Oharaeibacter diazotrophicus: one gene and its partner. Each later gene encodes a partner of the first gene's protein in a complex. Links are inferred from orthologs where the notes say so. Each region holds a gene or a part of one and is shown in the gene's direction. Other genes may lie near its edges.

Evidence for each region.
Region 2: the proteins of dnaG (region 1) and EDD54_RS02890 are in contact, whole or in part, in a crystal structure (PDB 2R6A), measured with the Geobacillus stearothermophilus proteins. The link is inferred for Oharaeibacter diazotrophicus from one-to-one orthologs. Residues at the interface, in WP_049624496.1 of Geobacillus stearothermophilus: Lys456, Leu457, Leu458, Pro459, Ala460, Asn463, Ala464, Leu467, Leu535, Leu536, Ile537, Ala538, Gln544, Glu545, Asp548, Tyr549, His552; in WP_033016901.1 of Geobacillus stearothermophilus: Ser13, Glu15, Ala16, Gln18, Glu91, Leu92, Asp94, Ala95, Val96, Pro97, Thr98, Ala99, Ala100, Asn101, Tyr104, Tyr105, Ile108.

The regions. Positions count from the first base shown.
Region 1 is NZ_SNXY01000010.1:408,168-412,023, forward strand. Bases 897-3,856 are described here. They hold dnaG (DNA primase), read left to right. Parts: upstream 897-1,371; coding sequence 1,372-3,342; downstream 3,343-3,856. Other genes in these bases: carA (glutamine-hydrolyzing carbamoyl-phosphate synthase small subunit), read right to left, coding at 897-955; rpoD (RNA polymerase sigma factor RpoD), read left to right, coding at 3,807-3,856. Outside these bases: more of carA, read right to left, coding at 1-896. UniProt on the Escherichia coli protein: RNA polymerase that catalyzes the synthesis of short RNA molecules used as primers for DNA polymerase during DNA replication.
Region 2 is NZ_SNXY01000006.1:575,667-583,116, reverse strand. The notes cover bases 2,247-5,136. They hold EDD54_RS02890 (replicative DNA helicase), read left to right. Parts: upstream 2,247-2,892; coding sequence 2,893-4,380; downstream 4,381-5,136. Other genes in these bases: EDD54_RS02885 (DUF1194 domain-containing protein), read right to left, coding at 4,415-5,136; EDD54_RS02895 (LysR substrate-binding domain-containing protein), read left to right, coding at 2,247-2,631. Outside these bases: EDD54_RS02905 (TatD family hydrolase), read right to left, coding at 1-403; EDD54_RS23140 (NAD-dependent epimerase/dehydratase family protein), read right to left, coding at 623-1,606; more of EDD54_RS02895, read left to right, coding at 1,705-2,246; more of EDD54_RS02885, read right to left, coding at 5,137-5,200; EDD54_RS02880 (response regulator), read right to left, coding at 5,418-6,104; EDD54_RS02875 (electron transfer flavoprotein-ubiquinone oxidoreductase), read right to left, coding at 6,234-7,450. UniProt on the Escherichia coli protein: The main replicative DNA helicase, it participates in initiation and elongation during chromosome replication. Travels ahead of the DNA replisome, separating dsDNA into templates for DNA synthesis.

The DNA.
Region 1 (3,856 bases):
TCTCGACCTTGCCGGTGGTGTGGTCCATCACCGGGTGGTTCGCGCCGTGGTGGCCCTGGTGCATCTTGACGGTGCGCCCGCCGACGGCGAGGCCGAGCATCTGGTGGCCGAGGCAGATGCCGAAGGTCGGAACGCCGGTCTCGACCACCGCGCGGATGGTCGGCACGGCGTATTCGCCGGTGGCGGCGGGGTCGCCGGGGCCGTTCGACAGGAAGACGCCGTCCGGCTCGTGGGCGAGCACGTCCTCGGCGGTCGCGGTCGCCGGCAGCACGGTGACGGCGCAGCCCTGGTCGGCGAGCAGGCGCAGGATGTTGCGCTTGATGCCGAAGTCGATGGCGACAACCTTGTACTTCGGCTCGGTCTGCCGGCCGTAGCCCTTGCCGTTCTCCCAGGTGGTCTCGTCCCAGGTGAAGCTCTGGGTGTTGGTGACCTCCTTGGCGAGGTCGAGCCCGACCAGCCCGCCCCAGGCCGCCGCCTGCGCCTTCAGCGCGGGGAGGTCGAACACGCCGTCGGCGGCGTGGGCGATCACGGCGTTCGGCATGCCCTTCTCGCGGATCAGCGCGGTGAGGGCGCGGGTGTCGACGCCGGTGATGCCGACGATCCCCCGGGCGGCGAGCCAGGTATCGAAGGCGCGGGTCGAGCGCCAGTTCGAGGGATCGGTGACGTCGTCGCGCAGCACCACGCCGCGCACGCCCGAGGCCGCCGCCATGTTGACGGTCTCGATGTCCTCGTCGTTGACGCCGACGTTGCCGACGTGCGGAAAGGTGAAGGTGACGATCTGCCCGGCGTAGGAGGGATCGGTCAGGATCTCCTCGTAGCCGGTCATGGCGGTGTTGAAGCAGACCTCGCCGACCGCGGCCCCTCGCGCGCCGATGCCGAAGCCCTCGATCACGGTGCCGTCGGCGAGCACCAGCACGGCGGTCGGCGTCGGTTCTTCCCAGGCGGTGGCGGTCATCGGTCGGTCCCTCCGGGTCGCGGACGGATCGCAGGCCGCGTGCGCGCCCGCACCCGGAACGGGCGGCGAGGGCGACGGCGCGTGCGAAAAGGCGCGGGCCGACCCGTCGGGTCCCACGCGCGGCGGAAAATAGGGGAGCCGGGCGGCGCCGTCAACTGCGAGGGAGATGATAAAAAGACAAATGAAAACAATGATCTGCTGTTCCGGTGCGAACGCGGTCGGTGCCGCATGGCAGTCGCTCCGCGGGGGCGGGAAGAAAATCGCGCGAGACTCGATCTCGCGCTGCCCGAGGGTGAAGCGAGTGCCGCCGGCAGATCCCGGTACGCCACGGTCGGCCTGCGCTTCCGCTGGTGACGGTGGATGGCGTGGCGCCGGCGATAGTGGCCGCCGGGTCGGCGGGGTAGTAGGATGGCACCATGCGTTTCCCGCCCCACGTCCTCGACGACATCCGCAACCGGCTGCCGATCTCCCAGGTGGTCGGCCGGCGCGTGACCTTCGACCGCCGCAAGAGCCAGCCCGCCCGCGGCGACTTCTGGGCCTGCTGCCCGTTCCACCAGGAGAAGACGCCGTCGTTCCACTGCGACGACCGCCGCGGCATCTACCATTGCTTCGGTTGCGGGGCGACCGGAGACCACTTCAAGTTCGTCACCGAGACCGAGGGGCTCGGCTTCGGCGAGGCTGTCGAGCGGCTCGCCTCCGAGGCCGGCGTCGCGCTGCCGAAGGCAGATCCGCGCGAGCGCGAGCGCGAGGCGGTCCGCGTCGACCTCTCCGGGGCCTGCGAGATCGCGGCGAAGTTCTTCGAGCAGCGCCTGCGCGCCCCCGAGGGCCGGCCGGCGCGCGACTACCTGATCCGCCGTGGCCTGACCGAGAAGACCGTGGCCGAGTTCCGGATCGGCTGGGCGTCCGACGAGCGCGACGCGCTGAAGCGCCACCTCGTCCAGAACGGCGTCGCCGAGGAGGTCGCGGTCACCGCCGGCCTCCTGATCAAGCCGGAGGACGGCCGCTCGTCCTACGACCGCTTCCGCGGCCGGGTGATGATCCCGATCCACGACGAGCGCGGCCGCGTCGTCGCCTTCGGCGGCCGCACCCTCGATCCGGACGGCCAGCCGAAGTACCTCAACTCGCCGGAGACGCCGATCTTCCACAAGGGCACGATGCTGTTCAACGTGCACCGGGCCCGCGAGGCGGCGCACAAGTCGGGCTCGATCGTCGTCACCGAAGGCTATCTCGACGCCATCGCCGTGCACCAGGCCGGCATCCGCAACGTCGTCGCCGCCCTCGGCACCGCCTTCACCGAGGACCATATCCAGCGGCTCTGGCGCCTCGCGCCCGAACCGGTGATCTGCTTCGACGGCGACCGCGCCGGCATTGCCGCGGCGCACCGGGCGATCGACCGCATCCTGCCCGTCCTGAAGAGCGGCTTCTCCTTCAACTTCTGCTTCCTGCCCGACGGCAAGGACCCCGACGACGTCGTCCGCGCCGGCGGCGCCGAGGCCTTCCTGGCCGAGACCGCCAAGGCCCGCCCGCTGTCGGAGGTGCTGTGGGAGCGCGAGGCCGCCGGCGCGCGCATCGACACGCCCGAGCGCAAGGCGGCGCTGGAGGCGCGCGTCGACGAACTCGTCCGCCTGATCCGCGACGACAGGGTGGCACGGCGCTACCGGCTGGCGCTCCGGGTCAAGCTGTCCGAACTGTTCTGGGCGCACGACCGCCGGACGCGCTCGGGTTCCGCGCCGGGGACCGGCGAGCGCGGCGCTCCGGCCGCGGCGCCGATGGCCGCGGGCGTCGACCTCCGGCCGGCCGACGACCCGGAACTCGCCGCGATCGAACGCATCCTGCTCGGGCTCTGCGTCGAGTATCCCGACCTCTACGAGGCCAACATCGAGCGGCTGGTGCGCACCGAGTTCCGCGTCAAGGCGCTGGAAGACTTCAAGCGCGCGCTCTACCGCATCGCCGTCGACCTCGACGAGAGTTCGGTGTCGAGCTTCTACGAGGCGCTCGACGGCCGCTTCTACTTCGTGCTCAACGAGGTCCACGGCGACGAGGCGCGGCGCGAGGGTGCGGTGACCGCGCCGCGCGGCCACAAGCTGCGCGAACGGCTGCCGATCCTGCGCTTCCACCCGCCGGAGAGCTTCGTCGAGACCTGTTTCGACATCCTGATCGAGCGGTTGTCGCTGCGCGCGCTCGCCGGCGACATCGAGCACGACATGGCCGCGGTGGGAGAGGCCACCGACGAGGAGCAGGCGACGCGCATCTTCGAACTGGCGCGCGAATTGACCCGCCGCCGCGAGGAACTCGCCCGCCGCGAGGCCGAACTCGCCGAAGCCGCCAAGGCGATCCGCGCCGCCACCACCGGCGGGCGCGCCTCGGCGGCGGCGCTGTGGCATTGAGGGCGCGTCCGGCCGCCGATTCGCCGGTGCCGCGAATCACCCTTGCGGATTCCTCGCCGCTCGCTACATAGACGAGTCCGGGAAGGGGTACCCCATTCCCGCGCGAAGGATGCGCGCCACGCGTCGCCCGAGGGCGGCCGGCCGACGACGTCGCGGATCGGGGTGCTCGCGGACCGCATCGGGCTTTCCAGGGCGCGACGAGACGGGACGGGACGAACCATCGCAAGCGGAACGGCGTTGCGAGGGATCGTGGCCGGCCCTCGTTCGGCTTGGCACGGGCCCGTGGCGTGGTCGGTTTTGCCGGCCGGGCAGAGTTAAAGCGGGTTTAAGGGCTGGACGGGCATTTTCCCGAGTGGTGCGACCGCTCGGGATCGCGGCTTCCGGGCGGAGGCGGCGGGTCCGGACGGATGGCGGGACAGGCCCGGCGCGGCAGGACGGCGCGACGGCCGACGGCGGAGACGGACATGGCGACGAAAGCGACCGAAGCGGACGAAGCGACGGAAACCGGCGCGGA
Region 2 (7,450 bases), on another replicon or contig:
CGTCGTCGGCGTCGCGGGCGTGGATCACCAGCGGCAGCCCGGTGATGCGCGCGGCGGCGATGTGGGTGCGCAGGCCCTGCTCCTGCGCGGCGCGCGGGGCGGTGTCGTAGAAATAGTCGAGCCCGGCCTCGCCGATCGCCACGCACTTCTCATAGGCCGACAGCGCGACCAGTTCGTCGACCGTGACGTCGAGCTCCTCCTCCGCGTTGTGCGGATGGGTACCGACCGAGCAGTAGACCGCCGGATGGGCCGCGGCGATGGCGCGGATCTGGTCGAAGCGGCGCACGCGGGTCGAGATCGTCACCATCAGCCCGACACCGGCGGCGCGGGCCCGGCCGATCACGCCCGGAATGTCCTCGGCGAAATCGGGGAAGTCGAGATGGCAGTGGCTGTCGACGATCATGGCGGCGCGGCTTCGGATACTGGGGATGCCGCAGGGACATAGCCCGCGCGATCCGGCCTGTCGAGGGGCGGACGGACAAGCGTGTCACGCGTGCGGGCCGAGGCGGCCGCGGTCGTCCTCGCCCTTGCGCCGAGGCCGTTCCAGGCCGACCGGCAACGGCAGAATCTCGATACCGCCGTCGCCCGCAGCCGAAGGACGAACGTGTCGACGGCGGCCGCCTCACGGCTGCGCTGGGCGGCGCGTCCGTTCGGCGCGTTCGTGCCAACTCTCGCCGTCGTGGCGCGTGACGAAGCCGAGCCGCGCCGCGGCGAGGCGGGCGTCGTAGATGCGGTCGATGCCGGCCGCGGCGAGGTCGCCCCAGCGCTCCGGCGCCCAGTCGAGCGCGGGATGGCGCCGCGCCAGCACGGCGAGCGGATCGCGCGCGAGGTCGTCGGCGTCCTCGGGACGCAGGCGGGTACGGGCCGCGATCACGAACACGCCGCCGGCCGAGACCCGCGTCGCGCGGACAAGCGCACGGGCGGCGTCGGCGGCCGACAGGCCGCGCCAGAACCGGTGCCAGACCCTGAGGCGCGGCGGTTCGGGGAAGCAGCGGGCGAGGCGCAGCACGGCGGTGCCGCCGGGAAACGCGCCGTCGGCGGCCAGGACCAGCCGCTCGGCCTCGAGTTTGGTCTCGTCGTAGACGTCGCGCGGGATCGGCTGCAGCGCTTCGGTGACGTGAACCGCCGTGCCGGGCCTCGCCATCGCCGCACCGAACACCGAGGTCGAACTGGCGAGGACGAAGCGACGCGCCCCGGCCCGGCGTGCCGCCTCCAGCACCGCGGCGGTGCCGTCGACGTTGACGGCGTGGAAGTCGGCCGCGCTCGCCCGGCCGACGTCGGGGGCGTGCAGGCCGGCGAGGTGGATCACCGCGTCGATCCCGGCCGTCGCCTCCGCCAGCAGCCGCCGGTCGAGCACGGACCCGACCGCGGACGTCCACGGCCCCGGGCGGAGGTCGATGCCGCGCCGGGCGCCTAGGCGGGCGGCGACCCGTGCGCCGAGCAGGCCCGACGAACCGGTGACGAGCACCGGTGCGCCGGCGTCGGGCCAATAGGGCAGATCGCCGGCCGGCGGAGCGGGGATGCCGGGCATGGCGCGGTCGTGGCCGGGCGGCGCCAGCGCGCGCGCCAGCGTCGCCCCGATCGGGGGGCGGGAGAGGAAGGACATCGGCGGAGGATCCGGCTCGGCGGGGAACGGCGCGATCTTCGCCGAGCACCGGCGTCGCCGCCATGGAGTTCATTGGGCCGAGGCTGTAGGAAAACTACATGGACGTCCTCTCCCGTGTTCACCTCAACGGCCTCAGGGCGGTCGAAACCGCCGGACGCCTCGGCTCGATCGCCCGGGCGGCGGCGGCGCTCGGCGTCTCGGTCGGCGCGGTGAGCCAGCAGATCCTGAAGACCGAGCGGCAGCTCGGCCGCGCCATCTTCGTGCGGACGGCGCGCGGCCTCGAGCCGACCGCGTTCGGGCGCGAACTGCTCGCCGGCCTCGGCGACGGCTTCCGGGCGCTCGCTGCCGCGGTCGCGCTCGCCGAGCCGACGCCCGCGGACCGGTTGACCGTGTCCGTGCCGCCGGTGCTGGCGGCCAAGTGGCTGGTGCAGCGCCTGCCGGCCTTTGCGTCCGCCCATCCCGGGCTCGACCTCCGGATCGACGCCTCGACCGCGCTCGCCGACCTCGACGGCGCCGACGTCGACGTCGCGATCCGGGTCGGGCGCGGCGACTGGCCGGGCGTGCGCGCGACCCGGATCGTCGATCAGGTCATCTTCCCCATCTGCGCGCCCGGCCTCGCCGCGCGCCTCGGTGCGCCGACCGACCTCGCGGGCGTGCCGGCGATCTGCGACCACCGCACGCTGGTGCGCTGGACCGACTGGCTCGCGGCCGTCGATCTCGACGAGGACATCGTCACCCGCGGCCCGACCTTCTCCGACGCCGCGCTCTGCCTCGAGGCCGCCGCGGCCGGCGCCGGCGTCATGCTGGCGTGGCAGACGCTCGCCGCCGACGCGCTCGCCGCGGGCGCCGTCGTCGCGCCCTTCCCGGTCGCGGTGCCGACCGGCCTCGCCTATTGGTTCGTCGCCTCGCGCAGCCGCCCGCTCCGCCCGGTCGAAGCCGCCTTCCGCGACTGGCTCGCCGACGCTTTCGCCCCGCTCCGCCCCGACGCGTTCGCCGCCGCACTCGCCGGCTCGGTTGCCGGGTGATGCCATGACGAACGGCGAACCGTCGGTCGGGCGTCGTGAACGTCCCTCTTTGCCGCGCGGAACAAAAGTGGTACATTGACAGGACTCCGACGGGCCCTGGAGTCAATGCGTCGCGGCGCTTTTCGACCCTTTGTGGCCGCGGGGATGCGCTCGGCTGTGAATCGCGCGCATAGCTCGACGTCGCCTGTTCCACCCGCCGATCCGGGCGTTAGAACGGGATCCCCGTTTCGGACGCCCGTCCCAAGAGACCCGCACGAGCCCATGGTCGCCCCGGCCCGCAAGATCGAAGACGCCACCGCCCTCGCCCGCAGCGCCCCCCACAACATGGAGGCCGAGCGGCAGCTGTTGGGCGCCATGCTGATGAACAACGAGACGTTCTTCCGCGTCTCGGACTTCCTGGAGGCGGTGCATTTCTACGTCGAGCCGCACCGGGCGATCTACGAGAAGATCGGCCAGCTGATCCGGGCCGGCAAGGTCGCCTCGCCGATCACGCTGAAGACCTTCTACCCCGCCGACGCCCAGATCGCCGAGATGCCGGTGACGCAGTATCTGCTGCGTCTCGCCTCCGAGGCGACCACGATCATCAACGCCGAGGACTACGGCCGCATCGTCCACGACCTCGCGGTCCGGCGGAACCTGATCCGCATCGGCGAGGACATGGTCAACATCGCCTTCGACGCGCCGATCGACATGCCGCCGCGCGCGCAGATCGAGGACGCAGAGCGGCGGCTGTTCGAACTCGCCGAGACCGGGCGCTACGAGGGCGGCTTCCACACCTTCTCCGACGCGCTGCGCGACGCCGTCGACATGGCGGCGGCCGCCTACCAGCGCGACGGCCACCTCTCGGGCATCTCGACGGGCCTGCGCGACCTCGACGCCACCATGGGCGGCCTGCAGCGTTCGGACCTGATCATCCTCGCGGCCCGTCCGGCGATGGGCAAGACCTCGCTGGTCACCAACATCGCCTACAACGTCGCCGCCGCCTACGAGGCGGCCGAGCAGCCCGACGGCACGATGAAGACCGTCAACGGCGGCATCGTCGGCTTCTTCTCGCTGGAAATGTCATCCGAGCAGCTCGCCACGCGTATCCTCGCCGAGCAGACGGAGATCTCCTCGTCCGACATCCGCCGCGGTTCGATCGACGAGCACCAGTTCTCCAAGCTCGCCGCCGCGGCGCAGTACATGCAGACGCTGCCGCTCTACATCGACCACACCGGCGGCATCTCGATCGCCCAGCTCGCCGCCCGCGCCCGCCGCCTGAAGCGCCAGCGCGGCCTCGACCTCCTGGTGGTCGACTATCTCCAGCTGCTGTCCGGTTCGGCGCGCTCGCAGTCCAACGGCCGCGTCCAGGAGATCACCGAGATCACCACCGGCCTGAAGGCGCTCGCCAAGGAGTTGCAGGTGCCGATCGTGGCGCTGTCGCAGCTCTCCCGTCAGGTCGAGAACCGCGACGACAAGCGCCCGCAGCTCGCGGACCTCCGCGAATCCGGCTCGATCGAACAGGACGCCGACGTGGTCGTGTTCATCTACCGCGACGAGTACTACATGCAGGGCCGCAAGCCCAAGGAAGGCACCGAAGAATTCTTCAAGTGGCAGGCCGAGTTCGAGCAGGTCCGCGGCAAGGCCGAGGTCATCATCGGCAAGCAGCGCCACGGACCGACCGGCACGGTGCAGCTCGCCTTCCACGCCCAGTTCACCCGCTTCGCCGACCTCGCCCGCGAGGACTACCTGCCCGAACGGATGGAGTGATCGAACACGCTCGGCCGCGTCGTCGTCCGGCGTGTCACCGCCCGCAGGAATAGCCGGTGTCGCGCAGCGGCTCGGCGAAGACGAGATCGGCGCCGCCACCGGCGTCGGCGATCTCGAGCACCAGCTTGCGCCGGATCGCGTCGGCGAACTGCTCGCGGCCGGTGACCTCGACGACGAAGGCACCGGGGCCGCCGATCACGCAGCGGGCATAATAGCCGGCGAGCCCGCGACTGCCGTCGGTGCCGCCCGCCCCGCTCTTCAGCGCGATCGGCAGGCCGTTGACGACGATGCCGAGGCCGAGCACCTGGTCGCGCGTGGCGGCGACCGGCGGGCCCATGTTGTTCGGCCCGTCGCCGGAGATGTCGACGACGCGGCGGAGACCCACGTAGCCGTTGCCGGGGAACAGCTGCGCCGCCGCCGTGAGCCCGCCGGAGATCGACGTGCCGCGCATGGTGCCGACCGGCGCGGCGGCGAGGCGGGTGGCAAAGCCTTCCGCCGCCGCGGCGCCGTCGATCAGCGTCCACGGCACCACGACGCGCTGGCGGTCGGTGCCGGCCCACTCCACGTAGGCGAGTGCGATGCGCCCGCCGAGACCGCCCTCGATCGCCGCCAGCACCTCCGGCGAGCGGATCGCGGCGACGTAGCCGGCGCGCTGCAGCTCCTGCTCGTCGCGGTCCATCGACCCGGAGACGTCGACCGCGAGCACCAGTTCGAGGTCGACCCGCTCTTCGGCGCCGGCCGGAGCGGCGGCGGCGAGGCAGGTCGAGGCCAGGGCCGCCGCGGCGAGCCACGCGGAGCCGGGGAACGGAGCACGCACCATCGCCGGGCCTCCTTCCGTGCGGAGGCGCCGCGTCCGAAGACCGGCCGGCGGCACCCCGATCCGACAGGGTCCGCCCGGAAATCTGAATCGGAGATGAACCGGCGGTGCACAACGACGGCCCTCGCAACCGCGAGACGGCAGCCCCGCGGTGCGGTTCGGACGGCCGCGAGCCGTTGGAACCGGCGCCGGACAGGGTTCCGCCGGCCGGCGCCCCCGATCACATCAGGCCGTGTTCGACCATCCACGCCGAGGCGATCGCCGCCTGGCTGCGCGAATTGATGTTGAGCGTCTCCAGGATCTTGCCGACGTGGGCCTTCACGGTGGCCTCGGAGATCCCGAGCTTGTAGGCGATCTGCTTGTTGAGGAGGCCGTCGCCGAGCAGCAGGAACACCTTCATCTGCTGCGGCGACAGCTGGGCGACCAGCGCGATGCGGTCGATCACCTCCTGCGGCACCGCCGAGGGGTTCTCGCCGAGTTCGGTCGCGGTGCCGCCCTCGAGGATCGCGACGATGGCGGCGATGAACACGTCCTCGCCGGCGCGCTTGCCGACGAAGCCCTTGCAGCCGATCTCGAGGCAGGACTGGGCGAGCTGCTGGCTGGCGTTGGAGGAATAGACCACCACCATCGCCTCGGGCGCCAGCGAGCGCACCCGCTTCAGCGATTCCAGGCCGCGCATGCCGGGCATGACGAGGTCCGTGACGACCAGGAGGTCGGCGCCGCCGTCGGTGACGGCGTCGCAGAGTTCGTCGTAGTTGGTCGCGAGCAGCGGCTGCTTGGGCAGGCCGAGACGCTTCTTGAGGAGCCGCGCGACCGACGACTGGATGATCGGATGATCGTCGGCGACCACGACGGTCCAATTGCCGCCGGGCGCTGCGATGTCTTGGTCGTCCGTCGTACGGCTCATGCGCGTTTCCGTCCCGCTATCCGATTCGCCCGCTCGGTCCGGAGACTCTAGTCGTCCCGACCGGGCGATGCGACAGCATCGTATCAGTGTCGCGAAGTCCCGAGTCGCCGGAACGTCGCATTCCCGATATCACATGTTGGGATAGTTCGGACCACCCGCACCTTCAGGCACCGTCCAGTTGATGTTCTGGTTGGGATCCTTGATGTCGCACGTCTTGCAGTGGACGCAGTTCTGCGCGTTGATCACGAAGCGCGGAACCTCGGTACCCTCGGTGACCCACTCGTAGACACCGGCCGGGCAGTAGCGGGTCGACGGGCCGGCGAAGGTGCCGAGCTCGGAGACACGCTGCAGCGCGGCGTCCTTGACCTTCAGGTGGACCGGCTGGTCCTCCTCGTGGTTGGTGTTCGACAGGAACACCGACGACAGCCTGTCGAACGAGATCTTGCCGTCCGGCCGCGGATAGGCGATCGGCTTGTAGGTCTTGGCCGGCTTCAGACTGGCGGCGTCGGTCTTGCCGTGTTTCAGCGTGCCGAAGGGCGACCAGCCGGTCAGCTCGTTCAGCCACATGTCGAGCGCGCCGAGCGGGATGCCGGCCAGCGTGCCGAGCTTCGACCACAGCGGCTTGACGTTGCGGACCTTCCAGAGGTCGCGGCCGATCTCGGAGGCGCGCCAGCCGTGCTCGTAGGCGAGCACCTCGTCGTGCTTGCGGTTGCGGCCGAGCTGCTCGGCGACCGCGTCGGCCGCCTGGATGCCCGAGAGCACCGCGTTGTGGCTGCCCTTGATGCGCGGCACGTTGACGAGGCCGGCCGAGCAGCCGAGCAGCGCGCCGCCCGGGAACACCAGCTTCGGCACCGACTGGAAGCCGCCCTCGGTGATGGCGCGCGCGCCGTAGGCGATCCGCTTGCCGCCCTCGAAGGTGTCGCGCACCAGCGGGTGCTGCTTGAAGCGCTGGAATTCCTCGAAGGGCGAGAGATAGGGGTTCTCGTAGTTGAGGTGCACCACGAAGCCGACGGCGACCTGGTTGTCCTCGAGATGGTAAAGGAACGAGCCGCCGCCGGTGCTCCAGCCGAGCGGCCAACCGAACGAGTGCTGGACGAGGCCCGGCTTGTGCTTGGCCGGATCGATCTGCCACAGCTCCTTGAGGCCGATGCCGAACTTGGCCGGCTCGCGGCCGGCGTCGAGGCGGAAGCGGGCGATCAGCTCCTTGGCCAGCGAGCCGCGCACGCCCTCGCCGATCAGCGTGTACTTGGCGCGCAGTTCCATGCCGCGCTGGAAATTCGGGCCCGGGGTGCCGTCCTTGTGCACGCCCATGTCGCCGGTGGCGACGCCGACCACGCGGCCGGCCT